One region of the Streptomyces sp. 351MFTsu5.1 genome, then DNA from elsewhere that is predicted to be linked to it. Evidence: riboswitches for the same ligand, from Rfam matches in the RefSeq annotation. Region 1 holds a riboswitch; each other region holds the start of a gene.
The links. Region 1 has a riboswitch for cobalamin ahead of H295_RS0117710 (ribonucleoside-diphosphate reductase subunit alpha). Riboswitches for the same ligand answer to the same signal wherever they lie in the genome.
Positions count from the first base shown of each region.

Region 1 (7,077 bases):
TGACCTAGATTGCCTGCGCGTTACAGGTGATCAACGCTGATCAGTGAGGGGTAGGAGCCACGACATGTCGGACGCACCTGAAGTGAGACCACCGGTGGTGACGCCGGTGCGCGTGGTCATCGCACTCTGCCTGCTCGCGCCCTTCGTGGCGATGCTCTGGGTCGGCTCGTACGCCAAGGTGGACCCGGAGTTCATCGGGATCCCGTTCTTCTACTGGTACCAGATGCTGTGGGTGCTGATCTCCACCGCGCTGACGATGATCGCCTACCAGCTCTGGAAGCGTGACCAGCGCGGCCGCCACGGAGGTGCCAAGTGAACGACGGCGTCAACGGGGTGGCACTCACCGTCTTCATCCTCTTCTTCCTGGCCGTCACGGTCATGGGCTTCCTGGCCGCGCGCTGGCGCAAGGCCGAGAACGAGCACTCGCTGGACGAATGGGGCCTGGGCGGCCGGTCGTTCGGCACCTGGATCACCTGGTTCCTGCTGGGCGGCGACCTCTACACGGCGTACACCTTCGTCGCGGTGCCCGCGGCGATCTACGCGGCGGGCGCGGCAGGCTTCTTCGCGGTGCCGTACACCATCCTGGTGTACCCGCTGATCTTCACCTTCCTGCCCCGCCTGTGGTCCGTCTCCCACAAGCACGGGTACGTCACCACCTCGGACTTCGTGCGCGGCCGCTTCGGCTCCAAGGGGCTCTCGCTGGCGGTGGCGGTCACCGGCATCCTCGCGACCATGCCGTACATCGCGCTCCAACTGGTCGGCATCCAGGCCGTGCTGGACGTCATGGGCGTCGGCGGCGGGGAGAACACCAACTGGTTCGTGAAGGACCTCCCGCTGCTGATCGCCTTCGGCGTGCTCGCGGCCTACACGTACTCCTCCGGCCTCAGGGCCCCCGCCCTGATCGCGTTCGTGAAGGACACGCTGATCTACATCGTCATCGCGGTGGCGATCATCTACATCCCGATCAAGCTGGGCGGCTTCGACGACGTCTTCGGCGCGGCGAGCGAGAAGTACACGGCGGCCAAGGCGGGCGGCCTGGTGCCCCCGGAGGCAGGCCAATGGACCTACGCCACACTGGCGTTGGGCTCCGCGCTGGCGCTCTTCATGTACCCGCACTCCATCACCGCGACGCTGTCCTCCCGCAGCCGTGAGGTGATCCGCCGCAACACCACGATCCTGCCGCTGTACTCGCTGATGCTCGGCCTGCTGGCCCTGCTCGGCTTCATGGCGATCGCGGCCGGGGTCAAGGTCACCAACCCGCAACTGGCGATCCCGCAGCTGTTCGAGGACATGTTCCCGGACTGGTTCGCGGGCGTGGCCTTCGCGGCGATCGGCATCGGCGCGCTCGTCCCGGCGGCCATCATGTCGATCGCGGCCGCGAATCTCTTCACCCGCAACATCTACAAGGACTTCATCAGGCCGGACGCGACCGCGGCCCAGGAGACGAAGGTCTCCAAGCTGGTGTCCCTGCTGGTGAAGGTGGGCGCGCTGGTCTTCGTCCTGACCATGGACAAGACGGTCGCCATCAACTTCCAGCTCCTGGGCGGCATCTGGATCCTGCAGACCTTCCCGGCCCTGGTCGGCGGCCTGTTCACCCGCTGGTTCCACCGCTGGGCGCTGCTCGCGGGCTGGGCGGTCGGCATGGTCTACGGCACGTTCGCGGCGTACGGTGTCGCCTCCCCGACCCAGAAGCACTTCGGCGGCTCGGCGAAGGAGATCCCGGGCATCGGCGAGATCGGCTACATCGGCCTGACGGCGTTCGTCCTGAACGTGGCGGTGACGGTGGTCCTGACGTTCGTCCTGAAGGCGGCGAAGGCCCCCGACGGTGTGGACGAGACCAGCCCGGAGGACTACACGGCGGACGCGGGCGACCCGGGGGTGGAGGTGGAGCTTCCGCCCGCGACAGCGGGGTCGAGCCACTAGGCACACCGTTCACGGGCCGTCGGAGAGGTCGTCCGGCGGCCCGTTGCCGTGCACGTCGTGCACACTCACCCGCATGGACATACTGATCCGCCCCGCAGAACCCACCGACTACGAACCCCTCGGCGAGATCACCGCCCAGGCCTACCTCCGGGACGGCCTGCTCGCCTTCGGCGACGAGGACGACTGGTACTTCCAGGAACTCAGGAACGTGGCCAAGCGAGCGGAGGCCGCGGAGGTCCTGGTAGCCGCCGAGAACGGCCGGCTCCTCGGCGGAGTCACCTACGTTCCCCACGGCGGCCCCCTGGCCGAACTCGCCAGCCCCGCAGAGGCCGAGATCCGCATGCTCGCCGTGGCCCACGAGGCCCGGGGCCGGGGCGTCGGCCAGGCCCTCGTCCAGGCCTGCGTAGACCGCGCGGCGGCAACCGGCACCGACCTCGTCCTGTGCACCCAGCCCACCATGCGCTCGGCCCACCGCATCTACGAACGTCTGGGCTTCACCCGCGTCCCGGAACGCGACTGGAAGCCGATCCCCGGCAACGACTTCACGCTCCTCACCTACAAGTTGACGCTCTGAAGTCACCGCGACACAACATATGGGCCTGCTTCCACCACCTGGCACAAGATGTATGCTCATGCTCGCTGTCGTCGCAGGGGAATCCGGTGTGAATCCGGAACTGTCCCGCAACGGTGTACTCATGCGCGCATAAGCGCACATGAGCGTCAGTCCGAGGACCTGCCGACAGTACGCCCGGCCACCGTGGCCCGGGTGTCATGACGTCCGGGCCTCGTGGAATGGGCCGGTGGACGCGACGCCGTGTGCGCTCGTGTGCTGCCCCCTGCCCTCCGCAAGGCCCCGTGCCAGCGAGGGAGAGCCCCACGTGACCATCGCGCCAGCCGATCCGGCCTCAGCGGCGATCGAGCGGACCGAGCAGCGGACCGGGCAGGAGAACGACGGCCCCGGAGCCGCGTTGCTGCGGACCCTGGCCGAGCTGACCGCCGACCTGCCCGACGCCGACCCCGGCCGCGTCGCCGCCGCCGCGCTCCGCGGCCGGTCCGCGCGGGCCGACGAGTCGGAGCTGCGCGAGCTGGCCACCGAGGCCGCCGCCGGGCTCATCTCCGAGGACCCTGCGTACAGCAGGCTCGCCGCCAGGCTGCTGACGATCTCCGTCGCCGCGGAGGCCGCCTCGCAGGGCGTCACGTCGTTCACCGGCTCGGTCGCGGTCGGCCACCGCGAGGGCCTGATCGCCGACCGGACCGCCGAGTTCGTACGGGTGCACGCCGAGCGGCTCGACGCGCTCGTCGACACCGAGGCCGACGACCGCTTCGGCTACTTCGGGCTCCGCACCCTCCACAGCCGCTACCTGCTGCGGCACCCGATCACCCGCAAGGTCATCGAGACCCCCCAGCACTTCATGCTCCGGGTCGCGTCGGGGCTCGCCGAGGACGACACGACCCGGGCCCTGGACGAAGTCGCCGCGCTCTACGGGCTCATGAGCCGCCTCGACTACCTCCCCTCCTCCCCCACCCTCTTCAACTCCGGCACCCGGCACCCCCAGATGTCGTCCTGCTACCTCCTCGACTCCCCGAAGGACGAGCTCGACTCCATCTACGACCGCTACCACCAGGTGGCCCGGCTCTCGAAGCACGCCGGCGGCATCGGCATCGCGTACTCCCGCGTCCGCAGCCGCGGTTCACTGATCCGTGGCACCAACGGGCACTCCAACGGCATCGTCCCGTTCCTGAAGACGCTGGACGCGAGTGTCGCCGCCGTGAACCAGGGCGGCCGGCGCAAGGGCGCGGCCGCGGTCTACCTGGAGACCTGGCACTCCGACATCGAGGAGTTCCTGGAGCTCAGGGACAACACCGGCGAGGACGCCCGCCGTACGCACAACCTGAACCTCGCGCACTGGATCCCGGACGAGTTCATGCGCCGGGTGAACGCGGACGCCGAGTGGTCCCTCTTCTCCCCCGCCGACGTGCCCGAGCTGGTCGACCTGTGGGGCGAGGAGTTCGACGCCGCGTACCGCGCGGCCGAGGGCAGGGGGCTCGCGAAGCGCACCATCCCGGCCCGTGACCTCTACGGCCGCATGATGCGCACCCTCGCCCAGACCGGCAACGGCTGGATGACCTTCAAGGACGCCGCCAACCGCACGGCCAACCAGACGGCCCTGCCGGGGCACACGGTCCACTCCTCCAACCTCTGCACGGAGATCCTGGAGGTCACGGACGACGGGGAGACGGCGGTCTGCAACCTGGGGTCGGTGAACCTCGGCGCGTTCGTCGACACGAGGACCGGCGACGTCGACTGGGAGCGGCTGGACGAGACCGTCCGCACCGCCGTCACCTTCCTCGACCGGGTGGTCGACATCAACTTCTACCCGACCGAGCAGGCGGGGCGTTCCAACGCCAAGTGGCGTCCGGTCGGCCTCGGGGCGATGGGCCTCCAGGACGTCTTCTTCAAGCTGCGGCTGCCCTTCGGCTCCCCGGAGGCGCAGGCCCTCTCCACCCGGATCGCCGAGCGCATCATGCTCGCCGCCTACGAGGCCTCCACCGACCTCGCCGAGCGCAGCGGCCCGCTGCCGGCCTGGGAGAAGACCCGTACCGCTCAAGGTGTACTGCACCCGGACCACTACGCCACGGACCTCGCCTGGCCCGAGCGCTGGGCGGCGCTGCGCGAGCGCATGGCCACGACGGGTCTGCGCAACAGCCTGCTGCTGGCCATCGCGCCCACCGCGACCATCGCCTCGATCGCCGGGGTGTACGAGTGCATCGAGCCGCAGGTCTCCAACCTGTTCAAGCGCGAGACGCTGTCCGGGGAGTTCCTCCAGGTCAACTCGTACCTGGTGAACGACCTCAAGGCGCTGGGCGTCTGGGACGCCCGCACCCGTGAGGCGCTGCGCGAGGCGAACGGCTCGGTGCAGGACTTCGCGTGGGTCCCGGCGGACGTACGGGCGCTGTACCGCACGGCGTGGGAGATCCCGCAGCGCTCCCTGATCGACATGGCGGCGGCGCGGACCCCGTTCCTCGACCAGTCGCAGTCCCTGAACCTGTTCCTGGAGACGCCGACCATCGGCAAGCTCTCCTCGATGTACGCGTACGCCTGGAAGTCCGGGCTGAAGACGACGTACTACCTGCGCTCGCGCCCGGCGACCCGTATCGCCCGCGCGGCCCAGGCCACCGTCCCCGTCCAGCAGGCGGCCCCGGAAGACGCCGTCGCCTGCTCCCTGGAAAACCCCGAGTCCTGCGAGGCATGCCAGTAATGACCACCGAAGCCAAGAACCTTCTCGACCCGGGCTTCGAGCTGACCCTCCGGCCCATGCGCTACCCGGACTTCTACGAGCGCTACCGGGACGCCATCAAGAACACCTGGACCGTCGAGGAGGTCGACCTCCACTCGGACGTCGCCGACCTGGCGAAGCTCAGCCCCGCCGAGCAGCACCTCATCGGCCGGCTGGTGGCGTTCTTCGCGACGGGCGACTCGATCGTGGCGAACAACCTGGTGCTGACGCTGTACAAGCACATCAACTCCCCCGAGGCGCGGCTCTACTTGAGCCGTCAGCTCTTCGAGGAGGCCGTGCACGTCCAGTTCTACCTGACGCTGCTCGACACCTACCTCCCCGACCCCGAGGACCGGGCGGCCGCCTTCGACGCCGTCGAGAACATCCCCTCGATCCGCGAGAAGGCCGGGTTCTGCTTCAAGTGGATCAACGAGGTGGAGAAGCTGGAACGCCTGGAGTCCCAGGCGGACCGGCGTCGCTTCCTGCTCAACCTGATCTGCTTCGCCGCGTGCATCGAGGGCCTGTTCTTCTACGGCGCCTTCGCGTACGTCTACTGGTTCCGCAGCCGGGGTCTGCTGCACGGCCTCGCCACCGGGACCAACTGGGTGTTCCGTGACGAGACCATGCACATGTCGTTCGCGTTCGACGTGGTCGACACCGTCCGCAAGGAGGAGCCGGAGCTCTTCGACGAGGAGCTCCGGCAGCAGGTCACCGACATGCTGGCGGAGGCCGTGGAGGCGGAACTCCAGTTCGCCCGGGACCTGTGCGGCGACGGACTGCCGGGCATGAACACCGAGTCGATGCGGCAGTACCTGGAGTGCGTCGCCGACCAGCGCCTGACGCGGCTCGGCTTCGCGCCGGTGTACGGCTCCGAGAACCCGTTCTCCTTCATGGAGTTGCAGGGCGTCCAGGAGCTGACGAACTTCTTCGAGCGCCGTCCGTCGGCCTACCAGGTCGCGGTGGAGGGCACGGTCGACCTCGACGAGGACTTCTGACCACAAAGTAAGGAACGGCCAGTGGACGGCCCATGGAGCTTCCATGGGCCGTCCATGAGGCTGCTATGGGGCAGCAAAGTTCTCCTCCGGCTTCTTCTCCCGCCTTCACACCCGCCGCTAGCTTCTGGCACGTCATGCTCATGACTGCGTGATCTGCCGCCGCTACGCGCGTCACGGGCCTGCCTGTAACCCCACCGATGGAGGCAGTACCCCATGCGTGAAATGCCCCGACGGAGCCTGCGAAGACTCCTGACCGCAGCAATACCCGCCCTCGCCCTCGGCCTCGCCGGATTCGCGGCCGTACCGGCGCACGCGGCACCGGCGGCCACCCACACCTCCCGGGTGACCCAGAACAGCAAGGCCCTCACCTCCCCCGAGCGGCAGACCTTCCACACCACCGGCAAGGCCGGCCAGAAGGTCCCGACCACCCACCTGTGCGCCACCGCGGCCCCCGGCGAGGCCTCCTGCTTCGCCCAGCGCCGTACCGACATCAAGCAGCGCCTCGCCACCGCGCTGGCCGCCGCGGCCCCCTCCGGCCTCAGCCCGGCCAACCTGCACAGCGCGTACAACCTGCCCTCGACGGGCGGTTCCGGCCTGACCGTCGCCGTCGTCGACGCCTACAACGACCCCAACGCCGAGTCGGACCTGGCCACGTACCGTTCGCAGTACGGCCTCTCCGCCTGCACCAAGGCCAACGGCTGCTTCAAGCAGGTCAGCCAGACCGGCTCCACCACCTCGCTGCCCACCAACGACACGGGCTGGGCGGGTGAGGAGGCGCTGGACATCGACATGGTCAGCGCGGTCTGCCCGAACTGCAACATCACGCTCGTGGAGGCCAATTCGGCCAACGACACCGACCTCGGCATCGCCGAGAACGAGGC
Region 1 covers NZ_KB911781.1:185,580-192,656, forward strand. Annotated here, with positions in the region: gene H295_RS0117695 (DUF3311 domain-containing protein) at 65-316, shown strand; gene mctP (monocarboxylate uptake permease MctP) at 313-1,923, shown strand; gene H295_RS0117705 (GNAT family N-acetyltransferase) at 1,997-2,497, shown strand; cobalamin riboswitch at 2,533-2,679, shown strand; gene H295_RS0117710 (ribonucleoside-diphosphate reductase subunit alpha) at 2,802-5,183, shown strand; gene H295_RS0117715 (ribonucleotide-diphosphate reductase subunit beta) at 5,183-6,196, shown strand; gene H295_RS0117720 (putative Ig domain-containing protein) at 6,410-7,077, shown strand, end outside.

Region 2 (7,077 bases), on a different contig from region 1:
CGGCGCCGAGGGCGGCCAGGTGGCCGAGGTGCTCGGTGACGCCTCTGATGTCCCCGAGGCCGTCGCCGTCCGCGTCGGCGAAGCTGCGAGGATAGACCTGGTAGACGACGGCCTGCCGCCACCAGTCGGGGTCCTTGCCGGAGAGGTCGGGCGTGGTGGTGCGGGAGATCACGCGGGCTCCTCTGAAGTGCGTGCATTCCGTACGGTGGCGAATTCGCGTAGGGGACACAGCGGACGCCAAAATGGGCGACAAAGGGGATATCTGTCCACTCACGGGAATTTCAACCGGGGCTTTACCGGAGTCGCCCATTCCCGCTGTGTCGAAATTGTGACGGCTTTCGAACGCCCCTTGCATCACCGCAGGTTGACAGCATTCGGCCGGAGAACCACGATGTGTGAACACCGTGGCGCATGTGACCAATGAGCCCAGTGTTTCTGATGCTTCCTGTGATCACTCACTCTCATCCTGACGGGATACGTATGTCCATAGCGAGACGTGTCACCCTTCGTCGTCTGCTGGGGACGGGCGCCGCGACGCTCGCCTTCTCCGCCGCCCTCGCCTCCGTCGCCTCGGCCTCCGACTGCCCCGGCGGCAAGGGCTGGGGAGACGGCGGACACTACAAGCCGGGCACGGGCGCCGGCTCGAAGACCGAGACGGACCGCTGCGAGTTCTCCCTCGACGGCAAGAACTTCTTCGCCTCGGTCAAGGTCGACGACCAGAACCTCAAGCCGGGCGACGACGGCAAGGTCCACGTCAAGGTCCGCGCCGCGGGCGACGCCACCACGTGCACCGCCTCCCTCGCGTCCTACCTCGCGCACGGCCCGACGTTCGCCACCTCCGGCGAGCAGGTCTTCCACGACTTCGACAGCGTGACCGTCAAGGCCGGCGCCGTCGACACCCTCGACGTCGCGATCCCCGACGCGGGCTGCTTCGGCCAGGTCGACCTCTACCGCGGCAACACCAAGTTCGACGGCAAGCTCGACGCCAAGGACGGCTTCCCGCACGGCGACCTCCCCAAGGGCCCGGACCACCCGGTCATCAAGGACAAGCTGATCGCTGCCTGGAACGGCGGCACGAAGGACTGCACGACCACCGAGACCACGCCTCCGGCGACCCCGCCGGCCTCGGAGACCACTCCGCCGGCCTCGGAGTCCACCCCGCCGGCCTCGGAGTCCACCCCGCCGGCCTCCGAGAGCACGCCTCCGGCGTCCGAGACCCCGGGCACGGACACTCCGACCCCGTCGGCCTCGGAGTCCACGTCGACCCCGGGCGCCCCCACCCCGAACGGTGGCGGCGGTGACAACCTCGCCGAGACCGGCGCCAGCAGCAACACGCCGCTGATCGCGGGCGGCGCGGCGGTGCTGCTCGCGGGTGGCGCGGGCATCGTCCTGGCGACGCGCCGCCGCAAGGCCACGCGCGCCTGACCCGTCCTCCGAAGGGGTCGTCCCACCGGTTCACCGGTGCGGGCGGCCCCTTCGGCGTGTCCGGGGCCGGACGGTGCGCACGTACCTGGAGACGACGGCCCTGGCCCATAAAATCGAACACATGATTGAATCCGGGCATGCGATCGTTCCCCGACGACCTCGCCCGGACGCAGCGGGAGTGGAGCGCCACGTACCAGCGCCTCGCCGAGCACCCCGGCCGCACCGAGCTGCGCCGACGCCTGTACCGGCTGTCGACCGAGCTGTTCTTCCATCCCCACTGGGAGCGGCGGCGCCCACGCCCCGCCGAGTGGTGGGAGCTGCGCGACCAGGCGAGGGGACGGCTCGACCGATGACGGACCGAAGTGCGGGACCGTACACCGCGGACGATCCTGAAGACATGTCCGGCCCGATCCGAGTGATCGTCCACCCGCCGTCCCCCACCGGCGGCCGCCGCGTACGCGTGGACGGCGAGATCCTGGGCCTCGCCCACAACCTGGCCGACGTGGCCGAATTCCTCCGCCGAGCGGGCCTGGAGATCGACGCGGCGGAGGTCGCGCAGTCGAGCTGGATCGACTGGCGCGGCGTGGGCCCGGAACGGTGGGGACCGGAGGGGTGAAGCGGGCTGCCGGCCGGCTCGCTCACCCGCGACGCGTGGCCGTCGCCCAGACCGCGGACACCGGCGTCGCAGACACCCGAAGCACAGACACCCGTATCTCCGGCCTCCGCCCCCGCCCCCGCCCCCGCGACGACCGGCCGCCCCGCTAGGACACCTGCTTCAACAACCCCCGTACCGCCTCGTCCACCACCCGGTACCGCACCACCCGCCCCTCCTTCTCCCCCGCCACGACCCCGGCCGCGCGCAGCAGCCGTAGCGCCTGCGAGACGGCCGGGTCGTTCATGCCCGTGGCGATCGCGAGGTCGGAGACCGCGAGCGGGCCGGTGCGGTGCAGGGCGAGGAGGAGGGAGAGGCGGTTGGGGTCGGCGAGAAGGGCGAAACGGTCGGACCAGGTGCGGACGTCGTCCGGGTCGCCGATCGCGGCGATGGCGTCGCACACCCGGTGTCCGTCGATGGTGCGGCGGTCGGCTCGGTCGGCCGGGACGAGGTGCATGGGCTCATCCTCGCAGGCGCCCCTGTGTGATCTTCCATACCTGCGCAGGTGCGCAGCTATGCAGGGGAGGCCGGCACCCCCTACGGTGGGCGGGCCGTGGTGCTCGGGAAGCCGGTGACGACCCCTCAAAGGTCCAGACCGGCGCGGCCCTCGCCACTGTGATCGGGAAGTGTCCGTGCCGTCGAAGCCACTGGTCGTACGACTGGGAAGGCAGGCGCGGACACGCACGACCCGTAAGCCAGGAGACCGGCCACGGCACGTCAGGAACTGATCCACGAGGTGTTGGAGCTGACCGTATGACCGAGCCTGCCCTGTCCAAGGCCACGCCCCCCGCCACCGGTGCCAGTACCGGAACCGGTACCGGTGCCGCCCCCGGCTTCCGCTGGCGGCGCGAGGACACCCTCAAGACCGCCGGACTGCTCGCGGTGATCACCGCCCTGCACGTCGTCGCGTTCGGCATCCTCTTCCTGCTCGTCGTCCCCGCCCACTACGAGGTCGGCACCAAGGCCTTCGGCGTCGGACTCGGCATCACCGCCTACACCCTGGGCATGCGGCACGCCTTCGACGCCGACCACATCGCCGCGATCGACAACACCACCCGCAAGCTGATGGCCGACGGCAAGCGGCCGGTGTCCGTGGGGTTCTGGTTCGCCCTCGGGCACTCCAGCGTCGTCGTCCTGCTCGCCGCGCTCATCGCGGGCGGCACCCAGCTGGCCGGCAAGGTCATGAACGAGGGCTCCAGCACCCACCAGGTGCTCGGCTTCCTCGGTACGACGATCTCCGGCACCTTCCTCTACCTCATCGCCGCCCTCAACCTGGTCGCCCTGGTGGGCATCCTGAAGGTCTTCCGGGCGATGCGGGCGGGGTCGTACGACGAGAAGCAGCTGGAACAGCACCTGGACTCGCGGGGCTTCATGAACCGGATCCTCGGGCGGCTCACCAAGTCCATCACCCGGCCGGGGCAGATGTACCCGCTGGGCTTCCTGTTCGGGCTCGGCTTCGACACGGCCACCGAGGTCACGCTGATGGTGATGGCCGGTTCGGGCGCGGCCGCCGGACTCCCCTGGTACGCGATCCTCTGCCTGCCCCTGCTCTTCGCCGCCGGCATGAGCCTGTTCGACACCCTCGACGGCACTTTCATGAACTTCGCCTACCAGTGGGCCTTCTCCAACCCGGTGCGCAAGGTGTTCTACAACCTCGCCATCACCGGACTGTCCATCGCGGTCGCCTTCTTCATCGGCACGATCGAGCTGGTCGGCGTCCTGCACGACAAGTTCGACCTCACCGACGCCCTCACCACCTGGATCGCCGACATCGACCTCGACAACGTCGGGTACGTCATCGTCGGTCTGTTCGTGGTGGTGTGGGGGGGGGCGATCGCCTACTGGCGGCTCGCGAAGGTGGAGCAGCGGTGGGGCGTCAGCAGCTCCTGAGGGACCGCAACAGGCCCTAGGCGCCCTCCACCGCCGTCAGCCACAGCTTCACGTACCGCTCCACGTCCACGCCCAACCCGACGTCCACCAGGGTCACTTCGCGCTCGCCGTCGTGGATCTCGGACTCTCCGGGGCGGCGACGGCGGTCGACGACGGTCTGGCCGCGGGTCGGGCCCGGGGCCAGGCTCACCTCCACCGGCAGGAGTTCGGTGGTCAGTCCGTCGGGGTCGACGACCGCGCAGACCGCGCCCGCGTCGCCGAGCCCGCCGGTGGGGGTGGGGTCGCCGGTACTGGCCGGGTCGCGGTGGGCGAGGAGTTCACCGGCCATGCGCAGACTGGGCTCCGTGCTCGCCCGCAGCCGCTGTACGTCGGCGGCGGGGACGACGACCCGCTCGAAGACGTCGAGGCCGTACATCGTGATCGGCACGCCCGCGGTGAGCAGGACGGCGGCCGCCTCGGGGTCGTGCCAGACGTTGAACTCCGCGACCGGCGTGGCGTTCCCGGTCGCCACGGCCCCGCCCATGAACACGATCCGCTCGATGTTGCGCACCACCTCGGGGTGGGTGCGCAGCAGCAGCGCGATGTTGGTGAGCGGCGCGGTGGGGATGAGGGTGACCGGCCGGGGCGAGGCGAGGATCTCCCGCCGGAGCAGGGTCACCGCGTCCACGTCCACCGCCACCCGGGTCGGCGCGGGCAGCCCCAGGTCGCCCATCCCGTCGAGGCCGTGCACGTGCTGCGCGGTGCGCACCGGCTCGATCAGCGGCCGCTCGGCACCCCGGGCGACCGGGATGTCCCCGGCCCCGGCCTGCTCCAGCACGGTCAGGGTGTTGCGGACGACGCCGTCGACGTCGGTGTTCCCGGCGACACAGGTGACCGCGCGCAGGTCGATGCCGGGATGCCGTACGGCGAACAACAGGGCCAGGGCGTCGTCGACACCCGTGTCGCAGTCGATGATCACCGGAATGGGCTGACCGGTCACGGCGGGGTCCTTTCCCTCACTGGCGTACGTGTACGTCGCTGACGTGTGCCGGCGTACGGCACCGACCTTACGCAGCCGCCCAGAGTTCAGTCCCGCGATCAGCGGCCCGTGCGCCGATCCGCGCCAGCAGCTCGGCCACCGGCACGGCTCCCGGCCTGCGCCCGCCCCGCAGCCGTACGGCCGCTAGGTCGCCGTCGGCCTCCCGCTCCCCGATCACCGCCAGGTACGGCACGAGCCGCGCGGCACGGACCCGGGCACCGAGGGTCCCGTCGCCACAGCCGGACAGCTCGGCCCGGACACCGCGCGCCCGGGCCCGCCGTACGACGTCGAGGGCCCGCTCCTCCTGCCCGTCGCCCACCGGCAGCACCGCGAGCTGCACGGGCGCGAGCCAGACGGGAAAGGCACCGGCGTGCGCCTCGACGAGATGAGCCACCGCCCGCTCCACACTCCCGATGATGCTGCGGTGGACCATGACCGGCCGGTGTTTCCTCCCGTCGCTGCCGACGTAGTGAAGGCCGAACCGCTCGGGCTGGTGGAAGTCGATCTGGACGGTGGAGAGGGTGGACTCACGGCCGGCGGGGTCGGTGACCTGGACGTCGATCTTGGGCCCGTAGAACGCGGCCTCGCCCTCGACGGCCTCGTGGTCGACCCCGTCCAGGACCTCTTCGAGCAGACCGGTGGCGCGGCGCCACAGCTCCGGGTCGGCAACGTACTTGCCCCCGCCGTCCTGGCCTCCCCCCGGCAGGGAGAGCCGGTACCGGCTTGCCCGGATGCCGAGGTCGTCGTAGGCCCGCCGGATGAGCCCGAGGGCGGCGCGGGCCTCGGCCACGGCCTGGTCCGGGGTGCAGAAGATGTGGGCGTCGTTGAGCTGGATGGACCGCACGCGGGTGAGACCGCCGAGCACCCCGGACGGCTCGGAGCGGTACATGGCCCCCAACTCGGCCATCCGCAGCGGAAGTTCGCGGTAACTGTGCGACCGGGACCGGTAGATGAGGGCGTGGTGCGGGCAGAGACTGGGCCGCAGCACGACCTCCTCCCCCTCGCCGCCTCCCATCCGCATGGGCGGGAACATGTCGTCGCTGTAGTGGTCCCAGTGCCCGGAGATCTCGTACAGCTCCCGCTTGCCGAGCACGGGCGAGTACACGTGCCGGTACCCGGCCCCCAGCTCGACCTCCCGGACGTACTCCTCCAGCACATGCCGCACGACGGCCCCGTCGGGCAACCAGTACGGCAGCCCCGCGCCCATCAGCGGGTCGGTGTCGAACAGACCGAGCTCTCGGCCGAGACGGCGGTGGTCGTCCATGGGTCTCTCCCTCACTCACAGGGGGCGAGGGAACCCGGCGGCCACAACGAACGCCCGGGGCACTCGCCCCGGGGCTTCGGACTGCGTCAGCGGTCAGCGCGCCGGGGGTGATCCGGCGTCGTCGTGATGGACGGGAGTGCTTGAGCGCGCTGCATGGGGTGAGGGTAGGGGGTGGCGGGGGAGCGGGGCGAAGGGTTTTTGGCCTCAGCCGGGTCGGATCGTCTCGGGTGGGGCGAAGGTCTCCACGTCCGTACGGAACACGTCCTGGCCCGGGCCGGCCGGAGCGACGAGGACGACGAAGTCGGGCAGAGCGGTGGCCGAGGGAGCCCCGTCGTCGTCGACGCCGCAGAACTCGTCCTCCCAGGCGATCAGGTGGATCACCACCGAGTACCGCCCCGCGGGCAGCTCGAACTGAACGATCTCGGGCCACGCCTGCGCACCCACCGCCTCGATACCACTGAGCCACACCCGCCCCGACGACGAGAAGAGGTAGGCGTCCGAGCTGAGGAGCCCGTGCGCACGCTCCCGTTCCGTCAGCCGAGCAGGCCGGCCGGGGCTGCCGAAGCGCACCAGGACCGCGAAGGCACCGTCGCTCCGGATGCTGAGGGGTACCAGGGAGCCCGCCCGGATGTACCGCCGGACGTCCTCGTCCGCACCGAGCCGGAGGTCCCATGTGTCCTGGTCCACGACATCGGTGAAGCTCTCCGGATCCCACAGAGCGAGCATCCCGGCATCGGTCGCCACGGTCTCGGCAGGGCGGGGCAAAGGAGTCACGGCGGAATCCTGCCACGCACGGGAACAGCCCCTCGCCGGCGGACCAAGTAGCTT
Region 2 covers NZ_KB911776.1:439,230-446,306, reverse strand. Annotated here, with positions in the region: gene H295_RS0105475 (glycoside hydrolase family 13 protein) at 1-172, opposite strand, end outside; gene H295_RS0105470 (LAETG motif-containing sortase-dependent surface protein) at 481-1,425, shown strand; gene H295_RS0105465 (hypothetical protein) at 1,563-1,778, shown strand; gene H295_RS0105460 (hypothetical protein) at 1,823-2,041, shown strand; gene H295_RS0105455 (ArsR/SmtB family transcription factor) at 2,187-2,534, opposite strand; cobalamin riboswitch at 2,615-2,804, shown strand; gene H295_RS0105450 (HoxN/HupN/NixA family nickel/cobalt transporter) at 2,831-3,967, shown strand; gene H295_RS0105445 (nucleoside hydrolase) at 3,984-4,946, opposite strand; gene thrS (threonine--tRNA ligase) at 5,014-6,249, opposite strand; gene H295_RS0105435 (hypothetical protein) at 6,454-7,023, opposite strand.
Region 2: it holds a riboswitch for cobalamin, as region 1 does, so the genes downstream of both, H295_RS0105450 (HoxN/HupN/NixA family nickel/cobalt transporter) here and H295_RS0117710 (ribonucleoside-diphosphate reductase subunit alpha) in region 1, are expected to answer to the same signal.

Region 3 (7,077 bases), on a different contig from region 1:
TGATGAGCCGGTGGATCAGTTCGTCACCGTTGTCCGGATGCCCCTCGACCACGTACCCGGCGTCCCGCAGCGCGTCCAGCACCCGCACCGCCGAAGCGGGTGTGTCCAGTCCTACCGCGTTGCCGACCCGCGAGTGCTTGGTCGGGTACGCGGTGAAGACCAGCGCCAGCCGCTTCTCGGCGTTCGGCTTGTGCCGCAGCTTCGCGTGCCGTACGGCGATCCCGGCGACCCGTGCGGCCCGCTCCGGGTCGGCCACGTACACCGGGACGTCGTCGGGCCCCTGCTCCTTGAAGGAGAACGGCACGGTGATCAGCCGCCCGTCGAACTCCGGGATCGCGACCTGCATGGCCGCGTCCATGGGGGAGAGGGCGGCGTCGGACTCGTCCCAGACCGCGCGGGACGACGTGAGGCAAAGCCCTTGCAGGACGGGCACATTGAGGTCTGCGAGCGCCCCGATGTCCCATGCCTCCTCGTCACCGCCGGCCGAGGCCTGCGAGGCGTGGGTGCCGCCGGCGGCGAGGACGGTGGTTACCAGGGCGTCGGCCGAGTCGAGGACCATGTAGAGATCGAGGTCCGCCCCCCGCAGCGAGCTGCAGAACACGGGAAGGGCGTTGGCGCCCCCCGCCTCGATCGCATCGCACAAGGTGTCCACGAAGGCGGTGTTGCCGCTGAGTTCATGAGCCCGGTAGAAGAGCACGCCGACGGTCGGACGGTCCGCGTCGATCGGACGGTCGCCGTGGATGCCCCACTCCGGCATCTTCTGCGGCTCGACGAACCCCTCACCCGTCAGCAGCACGGTGTCGGAGAGGAACCGCGCGAGTTCGGTGAGGTTCCCGGGCCCGCCCTCCACGAGGTACTTGAGCGCCTCGGCCACCACACCAGCCGGCACCGACGACTCCGCCATCAGCTCGGCGTCCGGCACGGACTCCCCGCCCAGCAGCACGGTCGGGACGCCGGACGCCTTCAGCGCGGCCAGCCCGTCCTCCCAGGCCCGCTTGCCGCCGAGCAGCCGTACGACGGCGATGTCCGCGCCCTCGATCAGCGCCGGCAGCTCCTCCGCGACATCCACCCGGGTCGGATTGCCGATCCGGTAGTCGGCACCCCCGGCGGCCCGGGCCGCCAGCAGGTCCGTGTCGGCGGTCGACAACAACAACACTGTGCTCATGCGGGCGCTCCCGGTGGAATGAAAGGCAGTCCTTGCGGCGCGCCGGACTCGATGAGCCGCCACAGCGCGTCCGTGTCCGCGTGCTGTTCGATCAGGTCGCCGAGCCGGTCGAGCTGCTCCTCGCGCAGCGCGGCGAACGAGGTGTCGGGGGCGGGCACGAACCGGCGGCCCGCGGCGGCCGCCACCTCCCGCAGGAAGGCCCGTCGGAACCCGTCCGACTCCAGGGAGCCGTGCCAGTGCGTCCCCCAGGTCTGGCCGACCCGGCAGCCGTCCAGGAAGGCTTCCCCGCCGCCTACTTGGGCCACCCCGTGATGGATCTCGTACCCCTCGACCGGCTCCCCGAGGGCCTCGCCGACCGGCCGGGTGAGGGTCTTCTCCCGCGCGAACCGCACGCGGACGGGCAGCAGTCCGAGGCCGTCGACCGAGCCGGCGCGCGATTCGACCTCGTCCTCGATGTGCTCGCCGAGGATCTGGAACCCGCCGCAGATGCCGAGCACGGGCCGCCCCTCGGCGACCCTGCGCGAGATGGCCTCCGCGAGCCCCCGCTGCCGCAGCCACTCCAGCGCGCGGACGGTTCCCCGGGTGCCGGGGACGACGACGAGGTCGGCGTCGGCCAGCTCCTCCGCCCGGTCCACGAACCGCACCACGACACCCGGTTCGGCGGCCAGGGCGTCCACGTCGGTGAAGTTGGACATCAGCGGGATCGCGCAGACGGCGACCCGCAGCACGTCCTCACCCACCGGAGGGCTCACCGAGGACTCCCGGACGGTGCCCCGCAGGGACACCCGCAGCCCGTCCTCCTCGTCGATGCCGAGCCCGTGCCGGAAGGGCAGCACGCCGTACGTGTGCCGCCCGGTGAGCCCGTGAAGCATCTCCAGTCCCGGCTCCAGCAGCGAGACATCCCCCCGGAACTTGTTGACGAGGAACCCGGCGACCAGCGCCTGGTCCTCGGGGGAGAGCAGCGCGACGGTCCCGAAGAAGGAGGCGAAGACCCCGCCGCGGTCGATGTCACCGACGACGAGAACCGGAATGCGGGCATTACGGGCGATGCCCATGTTCACGATGTCGGTCCGCCGCAGATTGATCTCGGCGGGACTGCCGGCTCCCTCACAGATCACCGCGTCATACGTGCCCCGCAACTCGGCGAGGCAGTCGAGCACGGTCCCGAGCAGCTTCTGCTGCCGCCCGCCGTGATAGCCACGCGCGCTCAGCTCGCCCACGGGCTTGCCGAGCAGCACGACCTGACTGCTCTGCTCCCCACCGGGCTTGAGCAGCACGGGATTCATCAGCGCGGTCGGCTCGACCCGGCAGGCCTGCGCCTGCATGGCCTGCGCCCGCCCGATCTCGGCACCCTCCCTCGTCACGAACGAGTTGAGGGACATGTTCTGCGCCTTGAACGGCGCGACCTTCACCCCCTGCCGCACCAGCCACCGGCAGATCCCGGCGGTCACGACGCTCTTTCCCGCGTCGGAGGTGGTGCCGGCGACAAGAAGCCCCCCGCTCATGCCGTACGTCCCTTCCGGATCAGCCGTGCGGCGACCGCACCGGCGCCGAGCGCGAGCAGCCCGACCCGCCGCGACAGCCGCACGGCACGCTCGATGTCGTACGAGGCCACAGCGCGCCCGTCCCCGTTGAGCACGGGCCGGTGCTCGATGCGCCCCCCGTAGGAGAGCGTCCCGCCGAGCCGCACCCCGAGCGCCCCCGCGAAAGAGGCCTCCACGGGCCCGGCGTTGGGGCTCGGATGCTTTCCGGCGTCCTGACGCCACGCCCGCCGGGCACCCCGCGGATCCGCCCCGGCGACCGTCGCCAGTACGGCGGTCAGCCGTGCCCCCGGCCACCCGGCGAGGTCGTCGAGCCGCGCGGAACCCCACCCGAAGCGCCGGTAGCGGACCGACTTGTGACCCACCATGGCGTCCAGCGTGTTGACGGCCCGGAACCCGAGCAGCCCCGGCACCCCACCCACGGCACCCCACACGAGCGCGCCCACGACGGCGTCGGAGGTGTTCTCGGCGACGGACTCCACGACGGCCCGGGCGATCCCGTCGGCGTCGAGGGCCTGCGGGTCCCGCCCGCACAGATGCGGCAGCCGCTCCCGGGCCGCCTCGACGTCCCCGGCCTCCAGAGCCCGGCCGATGAGCCGCGCCTCGCGGGCCAGTGAAGTCCCGCCCACCACGGCCCAGGTGGCAGCGCCGGTGAGCAGGACGGAGGCGGTTCGGGAGGAACGTACGGCATGCTGCGCCACGGCCCCGAGCCCCACCGCGCCGCCCACGCACACGGCGGTGTGCAGCGCGCCCCAGCCCCGGTGGTCCCGCCACAGCACCCGCTCCACAGCACCCGCGGCCCGCCCGAACACGGCGACCGGGTGCCCGCGACGCGGGTCACCGAGCAGGAGGTCACCGATCAGACCGGCGGCGGCGCCGTACGCGAAAACGCGATCGGCACGCACCGGGTCAGCCGATCGCAGGGTCGTTCAGGTGCCTGGTACCGCTGGTGGATCGGCAGGCGAGCATCGCGTCATGTCCTCACTCAGGGTGTCCACGCCCTGGTTCGACGAGTCCGGCGGCGAGAGTTCCTGGCTCCCGGGGGTGTCTACCCCGGTGACAGTGGCGGGACCGCGCCGGATTCGCACCGGCTTCCTCTCCTGCTGCCGTAAATGGCTCCGGCAGTCCACCACGGGCCTTCGAGACCCGTCAACTTGCTGTTGACCTGCGACGGGGGAGTGTGCAGAACCCCACACCACGGGTCACACGGGGACGGCCGGGCGGGCGCAGAACTCGGGGTTCCGTGCCCACCCGGCCGTCGGGTGACGAGGTGTCGTCAGGCCACGATCAGATAGATCCCGTACGCCACCGCCGCCGCGCAGGCCGCGAAGCAGGCGTAGGCGCCGGTGACCGCGAGAGCGGCCGAGCCGCCCTGGGCGGTGGCCCGCTCCTGGCGGGAGAGGCCCATGATGCCGAGGGTGAACAGGGCCACGAGGCCCACGGTGACGACGAGGCTGACGCCGAAGACGGAGCCGAGGGCTTCCCAGTCGATCTTCATGGTGAGGCTTCCTTAGGACTGGTGCGGGCTCAGACGGCGGCCGGCGGGGCGGCCGTTTCCGTGGCGGTGGCTTCCGCGGCGGTGGGCGGGGCCGGGATCGTGGCGGTGAGGCCCTCGGTCACGGTGCCCGCGGGCGGCGGGGTCACGGCGGCGATCGCCTGCGTCACCACACCGGCCGGCTCGTCGGTCGCGTTGACGTTGGACGCGTCCACCACCTCGCGGCGCGAGATCTTCCAGATCGCCGCGCTGGAGGCGACGAGGAAGAGCGCCACGACCGCGGTGCCCCAGTCACCGAGACCGGTGACGGACTCGGCGAGCGCGCCGACCAGGGCCGCCGCCGGGAGGGTGAGCCCCCAGGCCACGAACATCCGGGTGGCCGTGGACCACCGCACGACCCCGCCCTTGCGGCCGAGGCCCGCGCCCATCACCGAACCGGAGACGACGTGCGTGGTGGACAGGGAGAAGCCGAGGTGGGAGGAGGCCAGGATGGCGGTGGCCGCGCTGGTCTGGGCGGCGAAGCCCTGCTGCGGCTCGAGCTCGGTCAGGCCCTTGCCCATGGTGCGGATGATCCGCCAGCCGCCGATGTACGTGCCGAGCGCGATGGCCAGGCCCGCGGAGAGGATGACCCAGGTGGGCGGGTCCGAGTCGGGGGCGACGGCGCCGCCGGCGACCAGGGCGAGGGTGATGATGCCCATCGTCTTCTGCGCGTCGTTGGTGCCGTGGGCCAGCGAGACCAGGCCGGCCGAGGCGATCTGACCGCCGCGGTAGCCCTTCGCGGCGGCCTTGCCGTCGGCCTTCTTGCCCAGCGAGTAGGAGAACCGCGTGGCCAGCATGGCGGCGACGCCCGCGACGATCGGGGCGGCGACCGCGGGGATCAGAACCTTGGTGACGAGCGCGTCACCGTGCACCGCGCCGAAGCCCGCCGAGGCGATGGTGGCGCCGATCAGGCCGCCCATGAGGGCGTGCGAGGAACTGGAGGGCAGGCCCACCAGCCAGGTCAGCAGGTTCCAGAGGATCGCGCCGACCAGGGCGGCGAAGATGACCTCGGGACGGATGCCGGTCTCGTCGACGAGACCCTTGGAGATCGTGTTCGCGACCTCCACGGAGAGGAAGGCGCCCACAAGGTTCAGCACGGCGGACATGGCCACCGCGACCTTGGGCTTGAGCGCACCGGTCGAGATGGTGGTGGCCATCGCGTTGGCGGTGTCGTGAAAACCGTTCGTGAAATCGAACGCGAGTGCGGTCACAACCACAATCGCGAGGATCAGCGAGAAGTTTTCCATTTACCCAGGCAATCGTTCGAGGTCATTGGCATGTTGAAGGTAAGTAACCTGAGTGAACGGAAGATGAACTGAGGCAGGCCGCACGGTGACCGTAATCTCAGGCGATTGCCGGGCCCGGCCCCGCGGCCCCCGCGCGACCCATCCGTCCCGGAGCCAGGGGCTGGCAGGATCACGGCATGGCTGAGGAACAGCACGAACCGCGCAACGTACAGGGCAGCGGACAGCAGGAGGCGGAGGCCTGGGCCGAGCTGGTCGACACGGCCCGCCGGACGGTCTCCGACGGACTGGTCGTCGGCACCTCCGGCAACGTCTCGGTCCGGGTCGGGAACACGGTTCTCGTCACCCCGTCCGGCGTCCCCTACGACCGCCTCACACCGGCCGACCTGACGGGCGTCGACCTCCAGGGCCACCAGGTCCTCGGCACCCTGGTCCCCACCAGCGAACTCCCCATGCACCTCGCGGTCTACCGCAGCACCGACGCCCGCGCGATCGTCCACACCCACGCCGTGCACGCCACGGCCGTCTCCACCCTCGTCCCCGAGCTCCCGGCGATCCACTACATGACCGGCGCGCTCGGCGGCCCCGTCCGGGTCGCCCCCTACGCCACCTACGGCACCGACGAGCTGGCCGAGAACATGCTCCGAGCCCTCAGCGGCCGCACCGCCTGCCTCCTCCAGAACCACGGCACGATTGCATACGGCGCGAGCCTGTCCCAGGCGTACGACCGCACGGCCCAACTGGAATGGATGTCCCACCTCTGGCTCACGGCCCGCTCGGTACCGGACCTGAGCCCCCACCTGCTGACGGAGGAACAGGTGAGGGAGGCGGGGGAGCGCTTGCGGGGGTACGGGCAGCGGGGCTGACGATCGCCTACGGGGGCGCGGGGAACTGCGCAGAACGCCCGCCCCCACCGAACCCGCAGACAACCGGACGACCCCCGCCCACTGGCCCAACCCATCCAACCCCGCGAAACTGGGACACGTGCGCACTATCAAGACGAAGGCCGCCGCCGTCACCGCAACCCTCGCCGCCGCGGCCGCCGCCGGCGCGGCGGGCATCGTCGCCGGCCGCCTCGCCAGCGACGCCGGTCTGAAGGCGCCGCCCGGCCGCCCCCTGCCCGGTGAACCCCGTCTCACCGTGCACTCCACCGCGGCCGGCCGCATCGCCCTCACCCGCGACCTCGCCGCCCTCCGCCCCGGCACCTACGGCCTGGCGGGCGACGCCGCACACGCCGTCGTCGGCCCCGTCCTCACCGCGGAACCCCACTCCGCCGACACCGTCGTGCGCCGCCTGGAACGCGTCACCCACGGCACCCTCGAACCCGGCGACAAGGTCTGGCTCACCCCGAACGTCCACATCGGCGACCCCAGGTCCGCCCTCGGCCTCGACCACACGGACGTCGAGATCCCCGGCGAACTCGGCCCCCTGCCCGCCTGGTTCGTGCCCAGCACCAGGAACACCTGGGTCATCGCGGTCCACGGCCTCGGCCCGACCCGCGAACACGCCCTGAACGTGATGGAGTTCCTGCACCACCACCGCTTCCCGGTCCTCGCCCCCGCCTACCGCGGCGACGCCGACGCCCCCCGCCCG
Region 3 covers NZ_KB911800.1:72,238-79,314, reverse strand. Annotated here, with positions in the region: gene cobN (cobaltochelatase subunit CobN) at 1-1,165, opposite strand, end outside; gene H295_RS0138880 (cobyric acid synthase) at 1,162-2,670, opposite strand; gene H295_RS0138875 (cobalamin biosynthesis protein) at 2,667-3,611, opposite strand; cobalamin riboswitch at 3,709-3,852, opposite strand; gene H295_RS0138870 (hypothetical protein) at 3,983-4,204, opposite strand; gene H295_RS0138865 (inorganic phosphate transporter) at 4,234-5,487, opposite strand; gene H295_RS0138860 (class II aldolase/adducin family protein) at 5,664-6,350, shown strand; gene H295_RS0138855 (alpha/beta hydrolase) at 6,469-7,077, shown strand, end outside.
Region 3: it holds a riboswitch for cobalamin, as region 1 does, so the genes downstream of both, H295_RS0138875 (cobalamin biosynthesis protein) here and H295_RS0117710 (ribonucleoside-diphosphate reductase subunit alpha) in region 1, are expected to answer to the same signal.

Region 4 (7,077 bases), on a different contig from region 1:
CCCGAGGGCCGCATCCCACGGCGCCGGGACTCCGCCGACCGCGCCCCCGCATCCCTGCGCACCGGCGTCGCCCGTCTCGCACTCGCCACCGGCGCCCCCGTCGTCCCGCTCGGGCACGCCGGGGCCCGACGGATCATCTCCGGCAGCGTGCCGAAGCAGATCGGCGGCCTGCTGACCGCACCGCTGCGTCGCCCGGCCCTGCACGTCCACGTGGCCGACCCCATCCACCTCACCGGCGACCTCCCCGACGCCACCGCACACCTGCACACCGCCGTCCAGCGGGCCTGGCGGCAGGCGGTCGACCAGGTGACGTCCCATCGGTCACACGACTGCCGCTCGTCGTAGGACCGGCGCGGAGCCGAGGTCTACCCCCCTTGAATTTGCCCCTCCTTGAGAGTCTGCACTGGCTCAGTTCGCGGTCGGGACGTCGTCCGTCACCCCCTTCCTGTGGTCGGCAGGAGTCGGTCCGGGGCCGCTGGACGCAGGAAGCGGATCGAGGGGTGGCCGGGGTCATGGGTGACCTCGGCCCGGACGCCGTAGACCTGTTCGATGAGGGCGGGTGTCAGGACCTCGGCCGGTGTGCCCTCGGCCACCGCACGGCCCTCTCGCAGGACGAGGAGGCGGTCGCAGTACATCGCGGCGAGGTTGAGGTCGTGCAGGGCGATCACGGTGGTGACCGGAAGGCTCACCACAAGGGTCAGCAGATCCAACTGGTGCTGGATGTCGAGGTGGTTGGTGGGTTCGTCGAGGAGCAGCTCGCGGGGTTGCTGGGCGAGCGCGCGGGCGATCTGGGCGCGTTGGCGTTCGCCACCGGACAGGGTGTGCCAGGACTGGGCGGCCCGGTCGGTCAGGCCGGTGCGGGCCAGCGCCTCGGTGACGGCCGCGGCGTCGGCCGCCGTCGGCGGGGTCCAGGCACGCCGGTGCGGGATGCGGCCCAGGGCCACGACGTCCTGGACGGTCAGTTCGGTCCCGGTGTCGGCATGCTGCTCGACGGTGGCGATCCGGCGGGCGGTGGCGCGTCGGCCGACCTCCGGCAGCGGGCGTCCGTCGAGGGCCACGACTCCGGCGGTGGGCGCGAGGACCCCGGCCAGCAGCCTCAACAACGTTGATTTCCCGGACCCGTTGGGGCCCAGCAGTCCGACCGTCTCCCCGGGACGCAGAGCGAGGGTGACGCCGTCGACCACGAGCCGGTCGGCGAGGCGCCGTACGACACGGTCCGCGTGCAGGCCGGTCACACCCTTCTCCTTCCGCGGTAGAGCACGGCCACGAACGCGGGCACGCCGATGAGGGACGTCACCACGCCCACCGGGACCTCCTGGGGGTCGAGGACGGTACGGGCCAGCGTGTCCACCCAGACCAGGAACACGGCGCCCGTCAGCGCGGTGACGGGCAGGAGGCGGGCGTGGCCCGCGCCGGTGAGGGCACGGGTGGCGTGCGGGAGGACCAGGCCGACGAAGCCGATCGCCCCCGCACAGCTGACCAGGGCGGCGGTGAGCAGCGCGGTCGCGCAGAGCAGGACCATGCGGGTACGGGCGACCCGGACCCCGAGTCCGGCGGCGGCCTCGTCACCGAAGGCGAACGCGTCGAGCGTACGGGCGTACCCGAGGCACACGACGAGGACCCCCGCCAGGACGCCCGAACAGAGCAGCACCTGGCCCCAGTCGGCGCCGGCGAGCGAGCCCAGCAGCCAGAACAGCACGCCCCGGGTGGTCTCCGCGTCGGCGGAGGTCAGGACGACGAACGAGGTCAGCGCGGAGAACAGCTGCATCGCGGCCACCCCGGACAGCACCACCCGGTCGGTGCTGCCGCCGAGGGTGTGGCTGAGCAGGAGGACCAGGGCGAAGGAGAGCAGCGCGCCGAGGAAGGCGCCCGCCGACAGGGACACCACTCCCCCGCCCACTCCCAGCACGACCACGGCGACCGCTCCCGTGGACGCCCCGGAGGAGACACCGAGGACGAAGGGGTCGGCGAGCGGATTGCGCAGCAGCGACTGCATCACCGCCCCACAGACCGCGAACCCGGCCCCGCACACGGCGGCAAGCAGCGTGCGCGGCATGCGCAGATCCCAGACGATGCCGTCCCGCAGCGGCGCCGACGTGCCGTCGCCGACGCCGAGATGGGCCGCGACGGCGGCCCACACGTCCCCTGTCGAGATGTCCGCCGGTCCGATCGTCACGGCGACGGCGATCGACGCGAGCAGCGCGACCAGGCCCCCGCCGGCCAACAGCGGTGTACGGAGGGTCACTTGGCGAGTCCGAAGTCCCGCAGTCCCGCCGCCACCTTCTCGATGCCCTCGACCGTGCGGACGGACGGGTTCATGGCCTGGCCGGACAGCAGGACGTAGCGCTTCTTGCGCACGGCGGTCAGGTTGCGGGTGGCGGGGTTGGTCTCCAGGAACCGGATCTTCGCCTCGGCGGTCTCCGCGGTCTGCTGCTTGCGGGTCAGGTCGCCGATCACGATGACGTCGGGGTCGCGGTCCGCGACCGTCTCCCAGTTGATCTGGGGCCACTCGTCGTGGGTGTCGGCGAAGGCGTTCCGCGAACCGACCGCACGGGTGATGGCACCCGGCGCGCCGCAGCAGCCGGCGAGGTAGGGCGACTGGGAGTTGGCGAACCAGTACATCAGGGAGACGTCCGAGGCGTCGATCCCGGCGGTGGCCGTGCTCACCCGCTTCTTCAGCGAGGCGACGAGCCTCTCGCCGCGCTCCTCGACACCGAACGCGCGGGCGAGGTCGCGTATTTCGCCGTAGACGACGTCGAGGGTGAGCGGTTCGCTGCGCGACCCGTCGCCGCCGCCGGCGTTGTCCTTGCCCGCGGAGCAGTCGGAGGGCGAGACGTACGTCGGCACCCCGAGCTTCTCGAACTGCTCGCGGGTGGCGACCCCGCCCCTGCCGAGGGTGGAGACGAACGAGGCCGTGACGAAGTCGGGCCGGGCGTCCAGGACCTTCTCGAAGGAGGGGTTGTTGTCGGCGAGGCGCGGCACGGAGGCGTTGGCCTTCTCCAGGCCCTTCATCACCGGGTCGGTCCAAGTCGCCGTACCCGCCGTCCGGTTGGCGAGGCCGAGGGACAGCAGGATCTCGGTGGAGCCCTGGTTGAGGGAGACGGCCCGCTTCGGGGCCGACGTCAGGGTGATCTCGCGACGGCAGTTGTCGAGGGTCACCGGGTAACCGGCGGCGGCCTCCTGCGACTTCGGGTCGTTCGCGTCGGACGCACCGCACGCGGTGAGCAGCAGGGCTGACACGAGCAGGAGCGCCGGGGTACGGAGCAGGACGGGGGTGCGGAGCACGGGCATGCCTTAGGAGTCGGGGCTCTTACGCGGAGCCTGGCCTACGGACGTCCCCCGCGCCGGGGCGCGGAGGTGCCAGCAGGTCTTCGGACTCGGGTTCGTCCGGACGGGACGCCTTCCCGGTCTCCCAGTGGCGTCGTGCCCCGCCCGTCCCCCTCACCGCTGCGCGTCAGTTCCGGATTCGCACCGGATTCCCTGGCCTCGGATGTGGCTCGACTGGCCCGACGAGGCTACCAAGCCCGTCGCATGCTCGGACGCTGCGGTCCGTGACGGGGTACGGCACGATCGTGGGGCGTCCGCGTGTGCCGTACTCCGAGGCGCGACAGCCGTCACCCGCGAAAGAGCCGGTCCGGAGCGCGTGCTCCGGACCGGCGGTGCGGGGTGGGTCAGCCGGCGGCTGGCACCGGCTCACGGCCCGCCCCTGCCGCCACCTTCGGGTCGGTGTCCCCGGCCCCACCGGCCGCGGCCTTCGGGTCCGTGTCCTCGGGCGCCCCGGCCTGCGGGTCGGACGCCGGTTCGGGCTGTGCTCCGGACGGCGTGGAGGTGTACGGGATCTCGCCGCGCAGCACGGCCCTGGCGCGTTCCTCGTCGAGTTGTCCCTCCCACTTGGCGACCGCGAGGGTGGCGACGCCGTTGCCGACGACGCTGGTCAGGGCGCGGGCCTCGGACATGAACCGGTCGATGCCGAAGATCAGGGCCAGCGCGGCGACGGGCACATGCGGTACGGCGCTGAGAGTGGCCGCGAGGGCGATGAAGCCGGAACCGGTCACCCCGGCCGCGCCCTTGGAGGTCAGCAGCATGACGGCGAGCATGGACAGCTGCTGGGTGAGGCTGAGGTCGATGCCGAGGGCCTGGGCGAGGAAGACCGAGCCCATGGTCAGGTAGATGGCGGTGCCGTCGAGGTTGAAGGAGTACCCGGCGGGCAGCGTGATCCCGACCACCGGCTTCGAGGCACCGGCGTGCTGGAGCTTGGCCATCATGCGGGGCAGCACCGGCTCGGAGGACGAGGTGCCCAGCACGATCAGCAGCTCTTCCTTGATGTAGCGGAGGAAGGGCAGCAGGCGCAGGCCGTTGAGGCGCATGACGGTGCCGAGCACGACCAGGACGAAGAACAGGGCGGTGAGCCAGAAGGAGCCGACCAGCAGGAAGAGGTGGCGCAGGGTGTCCAGGCCGTAGTTGCCGATGGTGAAGGCCATGGAGCCGAAGGCGCCGATGGGGGCCAGCCGCATGATCCAGCGGATCAGCGTGAACAGGACCCTGGAGAGCTTCTCGATGCCCTGGATGATCCCCGCGCCCGCCTCGCCCGCGGCGTTCAGGCCGAAGCCGAACAGCACCGAGACCAACAGCACGGGCAGGATCTCGTGGCCGGTCAGCGCGCTGAGCAGGGTGTCCGGGATCATGGCGAGCAGGAACGCGGAAACGCTCTCGTGGCTCGCGGTCGCCTCCGGCGGCAGCCCCTTGGTCGACAGGGTCGAGGGGTCGACGTGCAGCCCGCTGCCGGGCTGGACGACGTTCACCACGACCAGCCCGATCACCATGGCGACGGTCGTCAGGACCTCGAAGTAGATGAGCGCCTTGAGGCTGACCCGGCCGACGGCACGGGCGTTGCCCATGGAGGCGATGCCGTGGACGACGGTACAGAAGATGACGGGCGCGATCATCATGCGGACCAGCGCGATGAACCCGTCGCCCAGCGGTTTGAGGTCGGCTCCGAACGACGGCCACAGCGCGCCGACGGCGGCCCCGGCCAGGACGCCGATCAGGCACTGGACGTAGAGCAGGGACAGCAGACCGCGCAGGCGGCTCGGTGGTGCGTCGACGGTACCCGGGGCGGCGTCGTTGCGGCTCATGCGGGGCGTCCTTCCAGGACGGGAACGAGGAGTTCGGCTCGGGCGATGCGGCGGGCGGCGCGGTGCAGCAGCACCGTGGGGGACGCACCCTCCTTCGCGGGGACGGCTCGGGCGGTGATGACACCGGCCGGGGTGCCCAGCCGCAGCGAGCCGTCGGCGGTCTGCCGGGCGACGCGGTGGGCGAGGGTGCCGGGGATGGCGGCAGCGGTGGCCAGGGCTACGGCCGAGGTGAGACCGATCGCCGGGTGGGGCGCGTGCATGGAGACCATGCGCACGGCCAGGTCGTACTCGTCCTGTGGGACGAGGGTGCCATCGGTGGTGCGGTAAGTGACAGGGCGGGCGACCACTCCGACCTTCGGGACGGCGTGGCTGACGGGGTCGCTCTCCTTGACCAGCCCCATGGCCAGGGCGGCCTGCCGGCGCAGCACGGTGAGGGCGGGCACCGCCGTGGCGAAGTCGGCGAGGGACTCGGTGCCGTCGAGGCCGAACGCCTTGGCCTCGAACAGCGCCGCCGGGGCGCCGGCGTCGACCAGGGAGGCCTCGACGGTGCCGGTGGCCCCGGTCAGCGTGTCCAGGGCGTGGCCGGTCGGCAGGGCCCGGCCGGTCGACGTACCGGCGGGGTCCTCGAAGCCGAGGAGCACCGGCACGCCGAGTGCGGCGGTGCCCGGCACCCGGGCCGTCCCCGCGTCGGGGGCGGTCCCGCCCGGGGTGGGGATGGTGCCGCTGAGCCGGGCCCCGGTGTTGATGTTGAGCATCCGTACGGTGGTCGACTCCGGTCCGAGAGGCACCAGGTGGTGGTGGACGGCGTACAGGGCCACGGCGGTGGCGCAGTTGCCGCAGTTGCTGGTCCACTCCACCCGCGCGTCGCCGATGCCGACCTGCGCGAAGGCGTACTCGACGTCGACGTCCGGCTTCGTCGAGGTCCGGACGATCGCCGCCTTGGAGGTGGTGGAGGAGGCGCCGCCGACGCCGTCGATCTGGCGGGGGTCCGCGGCATTGTAGGCGGCGAGCAGCAGGGTGTCGGCGTCCACGCCGGTCGCCACCACGTCGTGGTGGTCGAAGATCCAGCACTTGCTGGTTCCGCCGCGGATCATCTCGCCCTGCACACGCAACACAACGGACTCCTCAGGGACATCCCGACGGCATCTCCGTGCGGGCTGCGATCCACAGTGGGCGCGGGCAGCGTGAAGTACAATCTCGAAAATCTGCATGGGTATTAACGTGAACTGAACGCTGGAGGTGGCGGGATGCTCGACGTCCGGCGCATTCTGCTCTTCACGGAGGTCGCCCGCCGGGGCTCGGTGACGGCCACCGCACGCGCCCTCAACTACACGCCGTCAGCGGTGTCGCAGCAGGTCAGCCGACTGGAAGCGGAAGCCGGACAACCCCTGCTCGAGCGTCATGCGCGGGGCGTCACCCTGACCGACGCGGGGCGCGCGCTGGCCGAGCGGGGAAAGCGGATCGAGCGCGAACTGACGGCCGCGGAGAACGAACTCGCCGACTTCGCGGGACTGCGGGCGGGCACCCTGCGGGTCGGAACCTTCCCCACCGTCGGCGCGTCCCTGCTCCCCCGGGCGGTGATCGCCTTCCGCCGCACGCACCCCGACGTACGGCTGACGGTGCGCAGCGCCCGGATCGCGGGACTGTGGGCGATGCTGGAGAACCGCGAGATCGAGATGTCCCTGATGTGGGACTACGACTGGAACCGCATCGACCGCGAGGACATCGTGGTCACCTCGCTCGTCGACGACCCTCCGGCGCTCCTCGTCGGTGCGGACCACCCCCTCGCCGGCCGCGCCTCCGCCGCCCTCGCCGACTTCGCGGAGGACGCCTGGATCACCCGTGCGGAGAACCACCCGGTGGCCGAGGCCCTGGCCCGCAGCTGCCGTACGGCCGGTTTCGAGCCGCAGATCGCCTACGAGGCGCACGACTACCAGGAGGC
Region 4 covers NZ_KB911777.1:394,197-401,273, forward strand. Annotated here, with positions in the region: gene H295_RS42915 (lysophospholipid acyltransferase family protein) at 1-345, shown strand, start outside; gene H295_RS0108370 (ABC transporter ATP-binding protein) at 435-1,235, opposite strand; gene H295_RS0108375 (FecCD family ABC transporter permease) at 1,232-2,245, opposite strand; gene H295_RS0108380 (ABC transporter substrate-binding protein) at 2,242-3,291, opposite strand; cobalamin riboswitch at 3,345-3,521, opposite strand; gene dctA (C4-dicarboxylate transporter DctA) at 3,672-5,135, opposite strand; gene H295_RS0108390 (PrpF domain-containing protein) at 5,132-6,250, opposite strand; gene H295_RS0108395 (LysR family transcriptional regulator) at 6,383-7,077, shown strand, end outside.
Region 4: it holds a riboswitch for cobalamin, as region 1 does, so the genes downstream of both, H295_RS0108380 (ABC transporter substrate-binding protein) here and H295_RS0117710 (ribonucleoside-diphosphate reductase subunit alpha) in region 1, are expected to answer to the same signal.